One region of the Staphylococcus muscae genome, then DNA from elsewhere that is predicted to be linked to it. Evidence: riboswitches for the same ligand, from Rfam matches in the RefSeq annotation. Region 1 holds a riboswitch; each other region holds the start of a gene.
The links. A riboswitch is a leader RNA that binds a small molecule or an ion and turns the genes downstream of it on or off. The one in region 1 is predicted to bind S-adenosylmethionine.

Region 1 (3,474 bases):
CTTTCTTCTGTCATATCAAGGAAGTAAAGTATTTTCTCTTCTTCTGAATATTTCACACGATATGCGTATGGACCATCTTCATATTCAATTTCTTTCGCTTTTTCTAATCGCTTCAAAATATTTGGGTACACTTCATTGATTGGATCTGAAATCACGTTGCGTTCAATACGTTCTGACATAAACGGATTGACCCATTCAATTTGTTCTGCATCGTCTAATACAATCAATCCCATTGGCATCGTTTTGACCGCTCTATCACTTCCAACTGAAATCTTGCCGCTCAACTGATCAATGTAGCGATCAAAATGTTGATACATACGTTTCAGAAGTACTGCACAAATGATAAGCACAACGAACAACACTAATGCCAACACGAGTGCGGTCATCTTGTTAAAAAGGACCAATACACCAACGCTTATCATAGCAGCAAGCGTCATCAATACAAACGGGATGACCAGTGCCTTCTTTATAGCATGACGATTCATTTTGTCACCTCTTATCGTTTTTTAATCATACCTTTTAAATTCAAACCTATATCTAACAATCCAATTAAGCGTGTTAAAGGATAAAATACAATACCTAACATGACAAACACAATCGTCAAACTAATATGTAGACGGTTCATCACACATACATAATGGATAAAACTCAAACCTTGAATAACGAGTAAAAAGCCGAGTACAACTTGAAAATTCACACTGATACTATTCATTGTCGTTGCAGGTTCAGTTGTCATGCCTACCAATAATGCGATCGCATAAATAATAAAAATCGAACGACCCATCTGCCATAAAAAGAGCGGTCTAAATACCGGTGTTGCAATCTTGAACTTGCGCAAAATAGGGCAAATGATAACAAGTGTTAAAAACATGAAAAGCGCTAATGTAATAACGATCAAACCTGGCATCTGTATCGCAAGTTGTTGTACTGACGCATTCAACACTTCTTTGGATGCTTCATCTACATCTTGCATTGCAGCTGCTTGATCTACGATGGCTTGATAAGGTTCTAACATTTCATGTGCATAAGGTAATTGTCGAATACTTTGTAAAAACATCATCACACCTAATGTTAATACACTAGATACCAATGTTGTCATATACAAGATGCGTTCTTTAGAGGCACGCTGTTGTAACAAACGTCCAATCAGTGCACTCATTACGAACACAATCATCATAAAGCTCATTAACAAAACACTTCCTGTTAATGTTGCAAAGATGAATGTAATAAAGACACTAAATCCGAACGAATGGATTGAGCGATGCCATAATATAATACCCGGGAGTGTTGCGAACAGTGCGACAATCAATCCTAATGCGGGTAAAAAGTCTATTACTAAGATGACCAACAGCCATGCAAGTGTACATAGCAACATTGGCTTAAACTGTATTTTTGAAAACAATAACGCCACTTCCAAACTAATTTATTTCTTTATCGCTTATTTTACAAACTTTGCCATACGAATACAATGACTTGGATTGATATGACGCTGACAAAATACGAATAGAATGAGGCGTCTATGTCTTGTTGCATCTATGTGCATTCAAAATTTTACCCCTTCTCTTCTTCATTCCTTTGATTATAACAAAATGTAAGATATCCGTCTAAGCCTAGCGACGAAAACGGGAAACTTTTAAGAAATGATAGAGATAAGGTGCCCAATCATTAAAGTTTAGCAAGAAGCCATCATGTCCAACATTGTCAGGGACAAAGAAATGACGATGATAACGAAAATGTTGGCCGACCGCTTCAACTTGATCATCTGGATATAGCAAGTCATCCACGAAACCTATTGTTAAAACTTTCGTGTCGAGCATGCGAAATACTGCGCTCACATCATCTCTCCCACGATAAATATCATGACTATCTAAGACGTCCAGCAGTGTCAAATAACTCTCTAAGTCGAAGGATGACTTGAACTTGTCTCCTTGATATTTTTGATAAGCAACCACTTCATCCGGCGTGAATCTTGACTCATAACTTTTAGAAGAACGGTAAGTCAAGAAACCAAGCTGTCGTGCAATACTCAATCCTTCTGTTCCTCCTAAATGTATTGCCTGACGTGCAATTTCGTTAAATGCACGGCTATACGAAGACGTCTTCGCAGTTGCTGCAAGAATCACAGCCTTTTTCACGTGAAACTGTCGATTGTATAACAACTCCATCACCTGCATACCACCGAGAGATGCACCGATCAGAATATCAATTTCTGTATAGCCGAGTGCCTTCACACCAAGTTCGATTGCTCTAACGATATCACGCATCGTTAAGTGCTCTGGAAACTTACTGTCATTAGCACGTGAGCTTGATCCAAACGGACTGCCTATGACGTTAAATGTTAAAAACTGATAGTCGTGAAACGGCATATATCCACCATCGATAATTTCACGCCACCATCCTGGCTGTTCATCTGTACCATAAGTTAGGTGGTTGCCCGTTAAAGCATGACAAACGAGAACCAATGGCTGCCCTTTGTAACCGACATATTCATAGCGCAGTTGTAAATCTTGAATTGTTTCGCCTGATTCTGTTGTGAATGTTCCTAAATGTAATGTATCTACGGTATAGTTGCTCATTGCACGCCCTCCTAAAAGTAAAAAACTGTATCATTGAGCCAACAACGATACAGTCTTATCTATATAGGATGACTTATTATCCGACCGCAATCGTTGGTTGTAGCACCGTTCTCGTATATAAGTGGTTGCTGAAGCGTCAGCGGGCCAAATCCCTCAGCTTCTCTCAATAAGTTTTCAGCATATTTAAATTAAGTGTTATGATACACTATTTTTATCTATAAAACAACATCAAGGGACCATTGTAAGTCTCAATAACGCCACTGCCACCATCCCCACCAATACTGTTATTGTCAAACTCCGTGTGCGCAGGGCAATCCATATCGTCGGAACAAGCGCAATGAGAAACGTCCAATTGATAGCATAACCAAACACACCACTCTCTTGTTTGATCAACCCATCAACGACAAGCGCTGTAAATAACGTGATTGGAATAAAAGATAACCATTTAATGAATTTCTCAGAGAATTCGATCCGGGAAATCATCACTAATGGTAAGACACGTACAAATAATGTCACAACGCCTGATAAGACGACTGCAATTAAGAAATAAAATGTCATTGTTCCATCACCATCCCTAATGTCGCTGTCAATATCGATGCAATCATAATAGCCAGATAAGACGGCATAAATAGACTTAATACGAGCATTAATACGATAACGACGAAGATAAGCAGCAAGTATAGGCGTATCTTAGACTTCTGTACGCCTTCTAATTGTGCTGCTGCCAAGAAAACGAACATCGCTAATATGGCATAATCAAGACCGAGCATTTCTGGCCGACTCACAAAGTCACCGAGTGCGCCACCAAGAATTGTCGTAAAAACCCAAAAGAGATATGCTGTAATGTTCAAACCATACATCCAGTTACGACCAATCGTCTCCCCTTTTGAGTATGGAG
Region 2 (3,474 bases), 720 kb from region 1:
TAGATGAACAAGTAGGCATTCATCAAGCCTATCACTTAGCCAAACATTTGGAAGCCAAACAAGTCCGCTATGATACGTTCTATCAGATGGGAGAAGGTCACATACCACGTCCCAAAGCGTTATCTGAGGTACTTCAACGAATACATAGTTGGATGGACGAAGTAGAACGAAATAAATAAAAGGTCTAATTTGGTGTTGGAAAACACCAAATTAGACCTTTTTTTGGGAAGAGCTGGGAATTATGTCCCAGCCCCTTTTTATTTAGCCTTTGAAACCACCAGTTTGTTGTAATTGTTGTGTTTCTTCGCCAAATTTTTTGAAGTTTTCACGGAAACGTTCAATCAAGTCAGTTGCTTGTTTGTCATAGGCATCTTTATCATGCCATGCGTTTTTAGGTTGTAGAATTGTTGTTGGTACGCCTTCAATTTCAGTTGGAATACTTAAACCAAATATTTCATCTTCTTCAAATGTACTATTTTTCAGTGAACCGTTGATGGCACTGTTTACCATTTTACGTGTGTATTTCAATTCGATACGGTTGCCCTTACCGTATACACCACCAGTCCAACCTGTGTTCACTAAGTATACATCTACTTCGTGTTTGTCGATTAAGTCACCAAGTAAGTCAGCGTATACTTTCGCATTCAATGGCAAGAATGGTGCACCGAAGCAAGTTGAGAATGATGGTTGCGGTTCTGTAATACCACGTTCAGTACCTGCAAGCTTAGAAGTGAAACCACTTAGGAAGTGATACATTGCTTGATCCTTACTCAACTTAGAAATAGGTGGTAATACACCGAATGCATCGGCCGTTAAGAAAATAATTGTGTTTGGATGTGATGCTTTTGATGGTACAACGATATTATCAATATGTTCGATAGGATATGCTGCACGTGTATTTTCTGTATATTTATTATCATCAAAGTCAATGTAACCATGTTCATCCACAACAAGGTTTTCTAGTACCGTACCGTAACGGATGGCATCGAAAATTTGTGGTTCTTTTTCAGCGGATAAGTTGATCGCCTTTGCGTAACAACCACCTTCAATGTTAAATACCCCATTTTCGTTCCAACCGTGTTCGTCATCACCAATTAACTTACGGTCAGGATCAGCTGATAATGTTGTTTTACCAGTACCAGATAAACCGAAGAATAATGCAACATCACCTTTGCGTCCTACGTTAGCTGAACAGTGCATACTCATAATATCTCGTTTAGGGAGTAGGTAGTTCATCACAGAGAAGATAGATTTTTTCATTTCTCCAGCATATTCTGTACCACCAATCAGTACAGTTTTATGTTTAAATGACACGATGACGAATGTTTCAGAACGTGTACCATCTTTTTCAGGATCTGCTTTAAATGTCGGTGCAGAGATAATTGTGAAGTCTGCTTTGATTTTTTCTGCTTCGCTCTTAGAATGTGGACGAATAAACATATTTTGTGCGAAAAGGTTATGCCATGCAAATTCATTCACAACTGTTAATTTTAGTTGGGAATCTTTGTCGCTTCCAGCATAGCCATTAAATACGAACACTTCGTCTTTTGCATCTAAATACTCTAATACTTGATGGTATAGATTTAAAAACTTGTCTTCAGAAATAGGTTGGTTTACAGTACCCCAGTCGATGTCATCGATGACTTGTGGATTATTAACGATATACTTATCTTTTGGAGAACGCCCCGTATATTCCCCAGTTTTTGCGTTAATTGCTCCAAGTTCTGTTAATTCAGCCTCGCCACGACTCAAAATTTTGTTGTAGAGTTCAGTTTTTGTAAGCTGCAGATGAGAAGTAGGCTTGTCAATCAATGCATTCAGTGCACTTGTATCAAATGACATGATGAATCCCTCCAATAGTTTCTTCTTTAATGTAAGCCTTTACAATTAAAGAGTATAACATATTTAGCTAATAATCCCCACAAAAAATCCAAAAAAATGTCACATGTTTTTGAGTAATTTTATAGTGGATTTTTGTTTATATTTAGCGAGAATCATCGCTTTTTGACGGCGCTTTCATTATTATTGTAATTCTATATTCAAATAGATTTGTGAAATTGACACATGATTAAAATTTATGTAATATAAAAGCAACGGATTCTCTTATCCTGAGTGGTGGAGGGACATGGACCCAATGAAACCCAGCAACCTCTTTTAGCGAAGAAAGGTGCCAAACCGTTTGCAGGCGATAGCCTGAACGATAAGAGCGAATGGACGTTGAGCCTTCACTCTATGTATGTGCCGTAGTGGTGAAAGGCTCTTTTTATTTGAGCTCAGATAAAGAGAGTGTTCGTAATCTATTTTTAAAGGAGCATATTATGACAAATAATAAACGATTATTTACTTCAGAATCTGTTACTGAAGGTCATCCGGATAAGATTGCTGACCAGATTTCAGATGCAATACTTGATGAAATTCTAAAGGGAGATAGTCATGCACGTGTTGCTTGTGAAACAACAGTAACAACAGGTATGGCACTTATCGCAGGGGAAATATCAACGTCGACATATGTTGATATTCCTAAAGTAGTACGTGAAACAGTTAAACAGATTGGTTACACACGCGCTAAGTATGGCTACGATTATAAAACAATGTCTGTATTAACTGCGATAGATGAGCAATCTCCTGATATTGCACAAGGTGTAGACCGTGCGTTAGAATATCGAGACGCATCGAATGACGAAGTATTAAATATTGGTGCAGGTGACCAAGGGCTTATGTTTGGTTACGCAACAAATGAGACGGCATCGTTTATGCCACTGCCAATTGATTTGTCACATAAATTAGCGAAACGTCTGACAGATGTTAGAAAGGATGGCACATTAGACTATTTACGTCCAGATGGAAAAGTACAAGTAACTGTTGAATATGATGAGAATGATCAACCAAAACGAATCGATACGATTGTTATTTCATCACAACATCATGAAGAAGTAGCACTTGATCAAATCCAACGAGACATTAAAGAATATGTTATCTATCCAGTAGTACCTCAGGCGTTATTAGATGCTGAAACAAAATTTTTCATCAATCCAACAGGTCGATTTGTTATCGGTGGACCACAAGGTGATGCAGGTCTGACAGGTAGAAAAATTATCGTTGACACATATGGTGGATACGCTCGACATGGTGGGGGTGCATTCTCTGGTAAGGACCCAACTAAAGTTGACCGTTCAGCAGCTTATGCGGCACGCTATGTTGCCAAAAACATTGTTGCAGCTGGATTTGCTGATAAGTGCGAAGTTCAATTAGCATATGCGATTGGTGTTGCACAGCCGGTATCCATCGCTATTGATACGTTTGGAACGGGTACTGTATCTGAAGAGTCATTGATTCAAGCAGTGCGTTCGCACTTCGACTTGAGACCAGCCGGTATCATCCAAATGTTAGACTTACAACGTCCAATTTATAAACAAACAGCAGCGTACGGACATTTTGGACGTACGGATGTCGAATTGCCATGGGAGAAAACAG
Region 3 (3,474 bases), 520 kb from region 1:
GTTTCTAAATATGGTGTATGTTGGAAGAAATTTGCATCGATTTCACCTGCATCTAACAATTTGTTAGGTGTTGTGTAGTCATTGATTACTTTTACCTCTAAGTCATAACCTTTATCTTTTAATAATGGTTTAGCTTCTTCAAGGATTTCTGCATGAGGTGCTGGAGATGCACCTACAACAACTTTCTTATCATTTTTGTCTTCTTTGTTACCACATGCAACAAGTGCTACTGCTAAAACAAGAACTAATGCAATGGATAAAATTCTTTTCATAATGATATGCTCCTTTTTGTAAATTATCGTTTATCTATTTTATTTGTAAACCAATCCCCTAAGAATTGAATTACAAAAACGATGATCAAGATTAAAATCGTTGAAACTAAAATGACATCATTTTGGTTACGTGTGAATCCTGTTAAGTATGCTAAGTTACCTAATCCACCTGCGCCGATAACTCCGGCAACCGCTGTTGAACCAACCAATGCGATGGCTGTTACAGTAATACCTGAAATCAATGCGGGTAATGATTCTGGAATTAATACTTTCAAAATAACTGTCCAAGTATTTGAACCCATTGAACGTGCTGCTTCAATAACACCTTTGTCAATTTCTTTCAGTGCAATTTCAACAAGTCGACCATAGAATGGTGACGCACCGATGATTAACGCTGGTAATGCACCTGTTGGCCCACTGATCGTTCCGAGAATCAAGCTTGTAAATGGAATTAAAAGTAAGATTAAAATGATAAATGGAATAGCACGGAATAAGTTGACAAAGAATGATACGATGCTATAAAAAACACGTCCAACCTTCGACTTACTCTTAGATGTTAAGAATAAAATAACGCCTAGAATCAAACCTAAAACAAATGAAAATACAGTTGAAATTACAGTCATATAAAGTGTTTCGTATGTTGCAATCCAAACCTCTGGCCAACGAATATTTGGCATTGTAATCATTTCATTCAAGATTTCGCTAAAACTCTTACCCATGTTTAATCACCTCAACTAGAATGTTTTGCAACTCTAAATCATGTTGTAAATGATTAAAGTCTTCCTGTGCTATCGCCGGGATATGTAGGAGTAAAAATCCTGCTGCACCCGATTTTGCTTGCTTGATATTGCCTTCCAAAATATTCACAGTGGCATTATGTTTTCGAGCAATATATGAAACGATAGGCTGTGTCGTATTTTCACCTGAGAATGTTAACTTGACAACTTTGTCATTTTGACCGAGTTCCAAAGTATTGACGATGCCTTCAAAATCTTGCTCTGGCTGTAAATCTTCTTGTACAAAACGACGTGTCACTTGATGTTGTGGATTTTCAAATACATCTGATACTTTACCTTCTTCAATGACACGTCCGTTTTCCATCACAGCTACTTCATCACAGACACGACGAATGACGTGCATCTCATGTGTGATGATGATGATTGTAAGATTCTGTTCTTTCTTTAACTGCAACAGTAAATCTAAAATTTCATCCGTTGTTTGTGGATCTAGCGCACTTGTCGCTTCATCACACAACAATACTTCTGGATCATTGGCAAGCGCTCTTGCAATCCCAACACGTTGCTTTTGTCCACCTGATAACTCTGATGGATATGCGTGTTCTCGACCGGCTAAACCAACACGTGCAACCAATGACTTGGCTTTTTCAGTTGCTTCAGCTTTCGGAACACCTGCAATTTCAAGTGGGAATTTAATATTTTCCAAAACAGTTCTCGACCAAAGCAGGTTGAAATGTTGGAAAATCATGCTCACTTTTTGCCTTTTCTGACGCAATGCTTGTTTACTCAGTTGACCGATATTGTCACCACCAATGATGACATCGCCCGAAGTCGGTGTTTCCAAGTAGTTGAATAGTCTTACTAACGTACTTTTACCTGCCCCAGAGAATCCAATAATCCCATAAATCGTCCCCTTGTCAATGTTAAGATTGACGTGGTCGACTGCCGTGACAGATTTGGATTTGCTCTCGTATTTTTTTACAATATTTTTCAGCTCAATCATATTGCTCCTCCTTGTGCTAGCATCTCTTACGCCAAATAAAAATTGCCTTCTCTTTTTTAAATGAAAGAGAAGGCAATGTGTTAAAAATACCTTTCTCTCATCTTCAAAAGTTGCTTACAACTTTATGTGACTTGGCACCATTTCTATAACTAGACGGTTGCCGGGCTTCAAAGGGCACATCCCTCCACCACTCTGGATAAGAGTTTTCTGAATATTGAATTGTTTAAATCTTACCATTGCAATCGAGATTCGTCAATAACTTTTTTTATTTTTTCCAACAAAAAAGATACCGACTGAAAAGCATATAGTCTCTCAATCTCTTGATTCTTGCGCATAATCAACAAGACAGGAACTGACATAATTTTATTTTCTTGATTAAATTCTGGGTAATAATTTAAATTTATTTTTGTCATTGGTAACTGCAAAATATCATTTACAATGTCCAACATGTGTTCAGACACTTTACAAGTTCCACACATCGTTGTGTAACCGAAAATGAGATGTATTTCTTTATCGAAATGTTTTGTTAACATCTCATCTTGTGCATCATTCTGTGTCATTTCGTACAACCCTTTACCTTATTATTCTAGGTTGAGCGTAGCACCTTATACAAAGATATGCTACTATATCGGCTTCATGCACAAAAAATCTCGAAATGAAACTGCAAATCACAGCTTCATCTCGAGATTTTTACGTATTATTCACCGATCATTTCTTCGTAAGCAGCTGCATCTAATAATGCATCTAACTCACTTTCGTCTGATAATTCTACTTTAACCATCCATGCATTTTCGTATGGTGATTCGTTGACAGCTTCTGGCTCGTCTTCTAAGTTTTCATTCACTTCAACAACTTTTCCTGAAACAGGAGAGTATAGTTCAGAAACTGTTTTTACAGATTCTACGCTACCGAATGTATCGCCTTCTGATACTTCATCGTCAACTTCAGGAAGTTCAACGAATACGATATCGCCTAATTCATTTTGTGCGAAGTCTGTAATACCGATGATTGCTGTATTACCTTCTACTTTTACCCATTCATGTTCTTTTGAATACTTTAAATTACTTGGCACTGCCACTTGAATCCCCTCCAATTGTTAATGTTATATTTATTCTGACACATTGCAGACTTTCTATCAACTATTTTCTTAAAGCCACGTATCACGATACGTTTCTTCTTTGAATCCAACTGTAATTTTATCTCCAGAAACAGCTAATGGGCGTTTTACGAGCATGCCGTCTGTTGCTAATAATGTCAATTTTTCATCATCAGACATATCTGCCAGTTTATCTTTTAAGTTTAATTCACGATATTTTGCACCGTGCGTATTGAACAATTTTTTCACTTCTATACCTGTTGATGCAACAATATTTTCAAATTCTTCTTTTGTTGGGTTATGCTGAATAATATCAATCGGTTCAAAGCTCACACCTTGTTCCGTTAAAAATTTAGCTGCTTTTTT
Region 4 (3,474 bases), 470 kb from region 1:
TTAATGGCATGGATACGAAAATTATAATAACAAAAAACACGGGTGCATTTGCATCCGTGTTTTTGTTTTCAACTTATCCTTCACCGAAGACATCGTGCCATTGATTACGCTTATCTAAAAAGGCTTGTGCAATTTCTTTTGCACCTTCTAATGAGTGAGAAGCAGCCCAACCACATTGTACTTCGTTGCATGCTGGTACTTCCGTTGCATCTAGAACGTCTTGTACCGTTTTTTCAATGATGTTTAATACATCTTCATAATCGTCGTGATTGATAAATGAGACGTAAAAACCAGTTTGGCATCCCATAGGGCTTAAATCTACCACTTTGTCTGAATGGTTACGAATATTTTCGGCCATCAAGTGTTCTAATGAGTGGAGCCCAGGCATCTCCATGTGCTCTTTGTTTGGTTGTTTAAAACGAATATCGTATTTGTGGATTTCGTCACCATTGTTCCCAGTCATTTTACCAGCTAAGCGGATATAAGGAGCAACAACTTTAGTATGGTCTAAGTTAAAACTTTCAACATTCATTTTTGGCATTGTGATAACGCCTCCTTTATAGTTTATCGTTATTTTATCATATTCAGAAGAAACTAACAGGGGCATGATTTGAATTTTGACGATGTGGGTATATATTTGAAAGCAATAAAATATATGATGCAAAGTACCTGTTGTTAGATAGATATAAATACGTCTTTTATAAAGATTTTAGAAAATATTGAAAAAATGACATGACAAATAATCGTAAATCCGATAGAATAAGTAATAATTAAATATAATTTATCAAGAGTGGTGGAGGGAATTGGCCCTGTGAAGCCCTGCAACCTCATCGGTGACGATAAAGGTGCTAAATCCAACAGCAAGTTAGCTGACAGATAAATGACATGGACAAGATATTATCAACTTTGTACATATCGCACTTGATAAATGTAGCGCTCGTACAAGGTTGATATTTTTTTGAAAGGAGCTTTTATATTGATAACAGTAAAACAACAGATCCTAGACTATATAGATAATCATAGGCTGAACTATTTGGACATGAGTCATCAAATACATGAGCGCCCTGAATTAGGGAATGAGGAATTATTCGCATCACGATTATTAATCGATCATTTAAAGCAGCATGATTTTGAAGTGATACGTGATATTGCAGGTCATGCGACAGGCTTTATTGCAACTTATCAATCTGATAAACCAGGCCCTAGAATTGGTTTTTTGGCTGAGTATGATGCCTTACCTGGACTTGGACATGCTTGTGGACACAATATCATTGGAACAGCCAGTGTATTAGCTGGTGTGGCATTAAAACAAGTTGTGGACGAGATTGGCGGTACCGTTATCGTATACGGTTGTCCGGCAGAAGAAGGTGGCGAAAATGGCTCTGCAAAAGCATCTTATGTGAAAGAAGGGCTTATAGATGTTGATGTCGCATTGATGATTCATCCGGGTAATGAAACATATCCAACGATTCATACCCTTGCAGTTGACGTGTTAGATATTAAGTTTTTTGGACGTAGTGCACACGCTTCGGAAAATGCGTATGAAGCACGTAACGCACTTGATGCAATGCTAAGTTTTTTCAATGGTGTTGCACAGTTACGTCAACACATTCAATCGTCTGAACGTGTACATGGTGTGATTTTAGATGGTGGGAAAGCAGCGAATATTATTCCTGACTTTACACATGCGCGTTTTTACACGAGAGGGACAACACGAAAATCACTGGATGTTCTCACTGAACGAGTGCATGATATTGCCAAAGGGGCAGCATTACAAACGGGCTGTAACTATGAATTTGGACCGATTCAAAATGGTGTAAACGAATTTATTAAATCCCCATTGTTAGATGACCTCTTTGAGAAATATGCAACGGAACTTGGTGAAGAAGTCAGTCATGATGACTTTGGATTTGGTTCAACAGATACAGGTAATGTTAGTCACGTTGTACCAACGATTCATCCACATGTGAAAATTGGCCCAAGAAGCTTAGTAGGGCATACACATCGTTTTAGAGAAGCAGCAGCAAGTCCAATGGGAGACAAGGCGCTAATTAAAGGGGCGAAAATTATTGCGTTGATGGGCGCAAAATTAATTCAAGATCCAGCACAGCTTGAGAAGATACAACAGGAACATCAATTATTAAGGGAGCATTTATTATGACCGATGTAAAAAATACTCAGTCTTATTTAACAATGGCTGAGTTGTATTCAAATGATGTCGTATATTCATCTCGACCTTCATATGTGTCGAATCCTTGGTTAGAACCAGATGAACATCAATCTAACTTTTTATCTGCGAGAGAATTACTGATAGCAGATATGCCCGTAATTGTACATGAAGCAAGTGTGACAGATAAGTTAGCACAACTATTTGCGTTAATTCATCGTCGTATTCCTGATAATTTATATTATTTTAAAGATCAATCTTCATATGAGTCACTATTACAACGTTTGACATTAGAAGAAGACCGAAAAATTTATTTCCAATATGTGCATGGTGATGACATTGTCTCTGCTGACAAGTATGCAATGAATAAGCAAACATTTATTGATTTGAACAATAAATCCAAAATACCGGACTGGACAGATGGCAAGTATTTGCCGAAGCGAGAAGTGGTGCCGTTTAACGAATTTGAACAAGCTGTACGCCGTTGGGAATTACCTGTCGTTATCAAACCGGGCGATGACTTGCCAACAGCAGGTGGCTATGGTGTGATGATTTGTTATACACAAAAAGAACTAGAGCAAGCAATTGCCCGTGTGAAGAAAGCGGAAGCAGCGACGGATACATTAATTATTGAACAGTGTATTGATGTCGTGGATAACTATTGTGTGCAGTTTGCGAAACATCCAGATAAAGGTATTCTTTATCTTGGAGCAGCAAAGCAATTAACTAATGAATATGGCTTTTATCAAGGTAACGTCAATGCCCAACACGTCCCTCAGACGGTCATAGATGCAGGTCGGGCATTGATGGAAAGAGCAGTTGAAGAAGGTTTTATTGGTGTAGCAGGATTCGACCTGTTAGAAGATGCAGAAGGTCATGTCTATGCGATTGACTTAAACTATCGACAAAACGGATCTACAAGTATGTTATTACTTGCTGACAACTTAGAAGGAGACTATCACAAGTTTTATAGTTATGTGGCGAAAGGGAACAATGAACGTTTCTACGATGCTATTAAAACATTTGTTGAGAAAGGCGTTCTTTTCCCATTGTCATATTACGATGGAGATTGGTATACAGAAAAACATGTTGATTCACGATTTGGTTGTATTTGGCATGCGGATAGCGAAGCGGAGATTGAAGCATATGAACAGCAATTCATTGAAGAAGCAGGACTCAATTCCTAAACGCTCCTTTCACAACCTCGTATTGTCAGTGTTCAAGGAGCAGGACTATCGACAGAACTTCGCAATTTCATAAAATCAAAAAGCGATTTTACACATTGCTCGGGTTCTGCTCAATTCCTA

Region 2: another riboswitch for S-adenosylmethionine. It lies ahead of metK (methionine adenosyltransferase); the one in region 1 lies ahead of metX (homoserine O-acetyltransferase MetX).
Region 3: another riboswitch for S-adenosylmethionine. It lies ahead of C7J88_RS09850 (methionine ABC transporter ATP-binding protein); the one in region 1 lies ahead of metX (homoserine O-acetyltransferase MetX).
Region 4: another riboswitch for S-adenosylmethionine. It lies ahead of C7J88_RS04960 (M20 family metallopeptidase); the one in region 1 lies ahead of metX (homoserine O-acetyltransferase MetX).

The regions. Positions count from the first base shown of each region.
Region 1 is NZ_CP027848.1:1,463,822-1,467,295, reverse strand. It holds gene C7J88_RS07290 (DHH family phosphoesterase) at 1-485, opposite strand, end outside; gene C7J88_RS07285 (DUF2232 domain-containing protein) at 497-1,411, opposite strand; gene metX (homoserine O-acetyltransferase MetX) at 1,611-2,576, opposite strand; SAM riboswitch class I at 2,647-2,749, opposite strand; gene C7J88_RS07275 (AzlD domain-containing protein) at 2,805-3,134, opposite strand; gene C7J88_RS07270 (AzlC family ABC transporter permease) at 3,131-3,474, opposite strand, start outside.
Region 2 is NZ_CP027848.1:748,067-751,540, reverse strand. It holds gene C7J88_RS03595 (alpha/beta hydrolase family protein) at 1-179, shown strand, start outside; gene pckA (phosphoenolpyruvate carboxykinase (ATP)) at 262-1,842, opposite strand; SAM riboswitch class I at 2,101-2,207, shown strand; gene metK (methionine adenosyltransferase) at 2,319-3,474, shown strand, end outside.
Region 3 is NZ_CP027848.1:1,984,171-1,987,644, reverse strand. It holds gene C7J88_RS09860 (MetQ/NlpA family ABC transporter substrate-binding protein) at 1-272, opposite strand, end outside; gene C7J88_RS09855 (methionine ABC transporter permease) at 296-991, opposite strand; gene C7J88_RS09850 (methionine ABC transporter ATP-binding protein) at 984-2,012, opposite strand; SAM riboswitch class I at 2,107-2,215, opposite strand; gene C7J88_RS09845 (thioredoxin family protein) at 2,243-2,572, opposite strand; gene gcvH (glycine cleavage system protein GcvH) at 2,710-3,090, opposite strand; gene C7J88_RS09835 (arsenate reductase family protein) at 3,160-3,474, opposite strand, start outside.
Region 4 is NZ_CP027848.1:996,476-999,949, reverse strand. It holds gene C7J88_RS04970 (DoxX family protein) at 1-27, shown strand, start outside; gene C7J88_RS04965 (S-ribosylhomocysteine lyase) at 74-541, opposite strand; SAM riboswitch class I at 779-883, shown strand; gene C7J88_RS04960 (M20 family metallopeptidase) at 980-2,161, shown strand; gene ldmS (L-aspartate--L-methionine ligase LdmS) at 2,158-3,354, shown strand.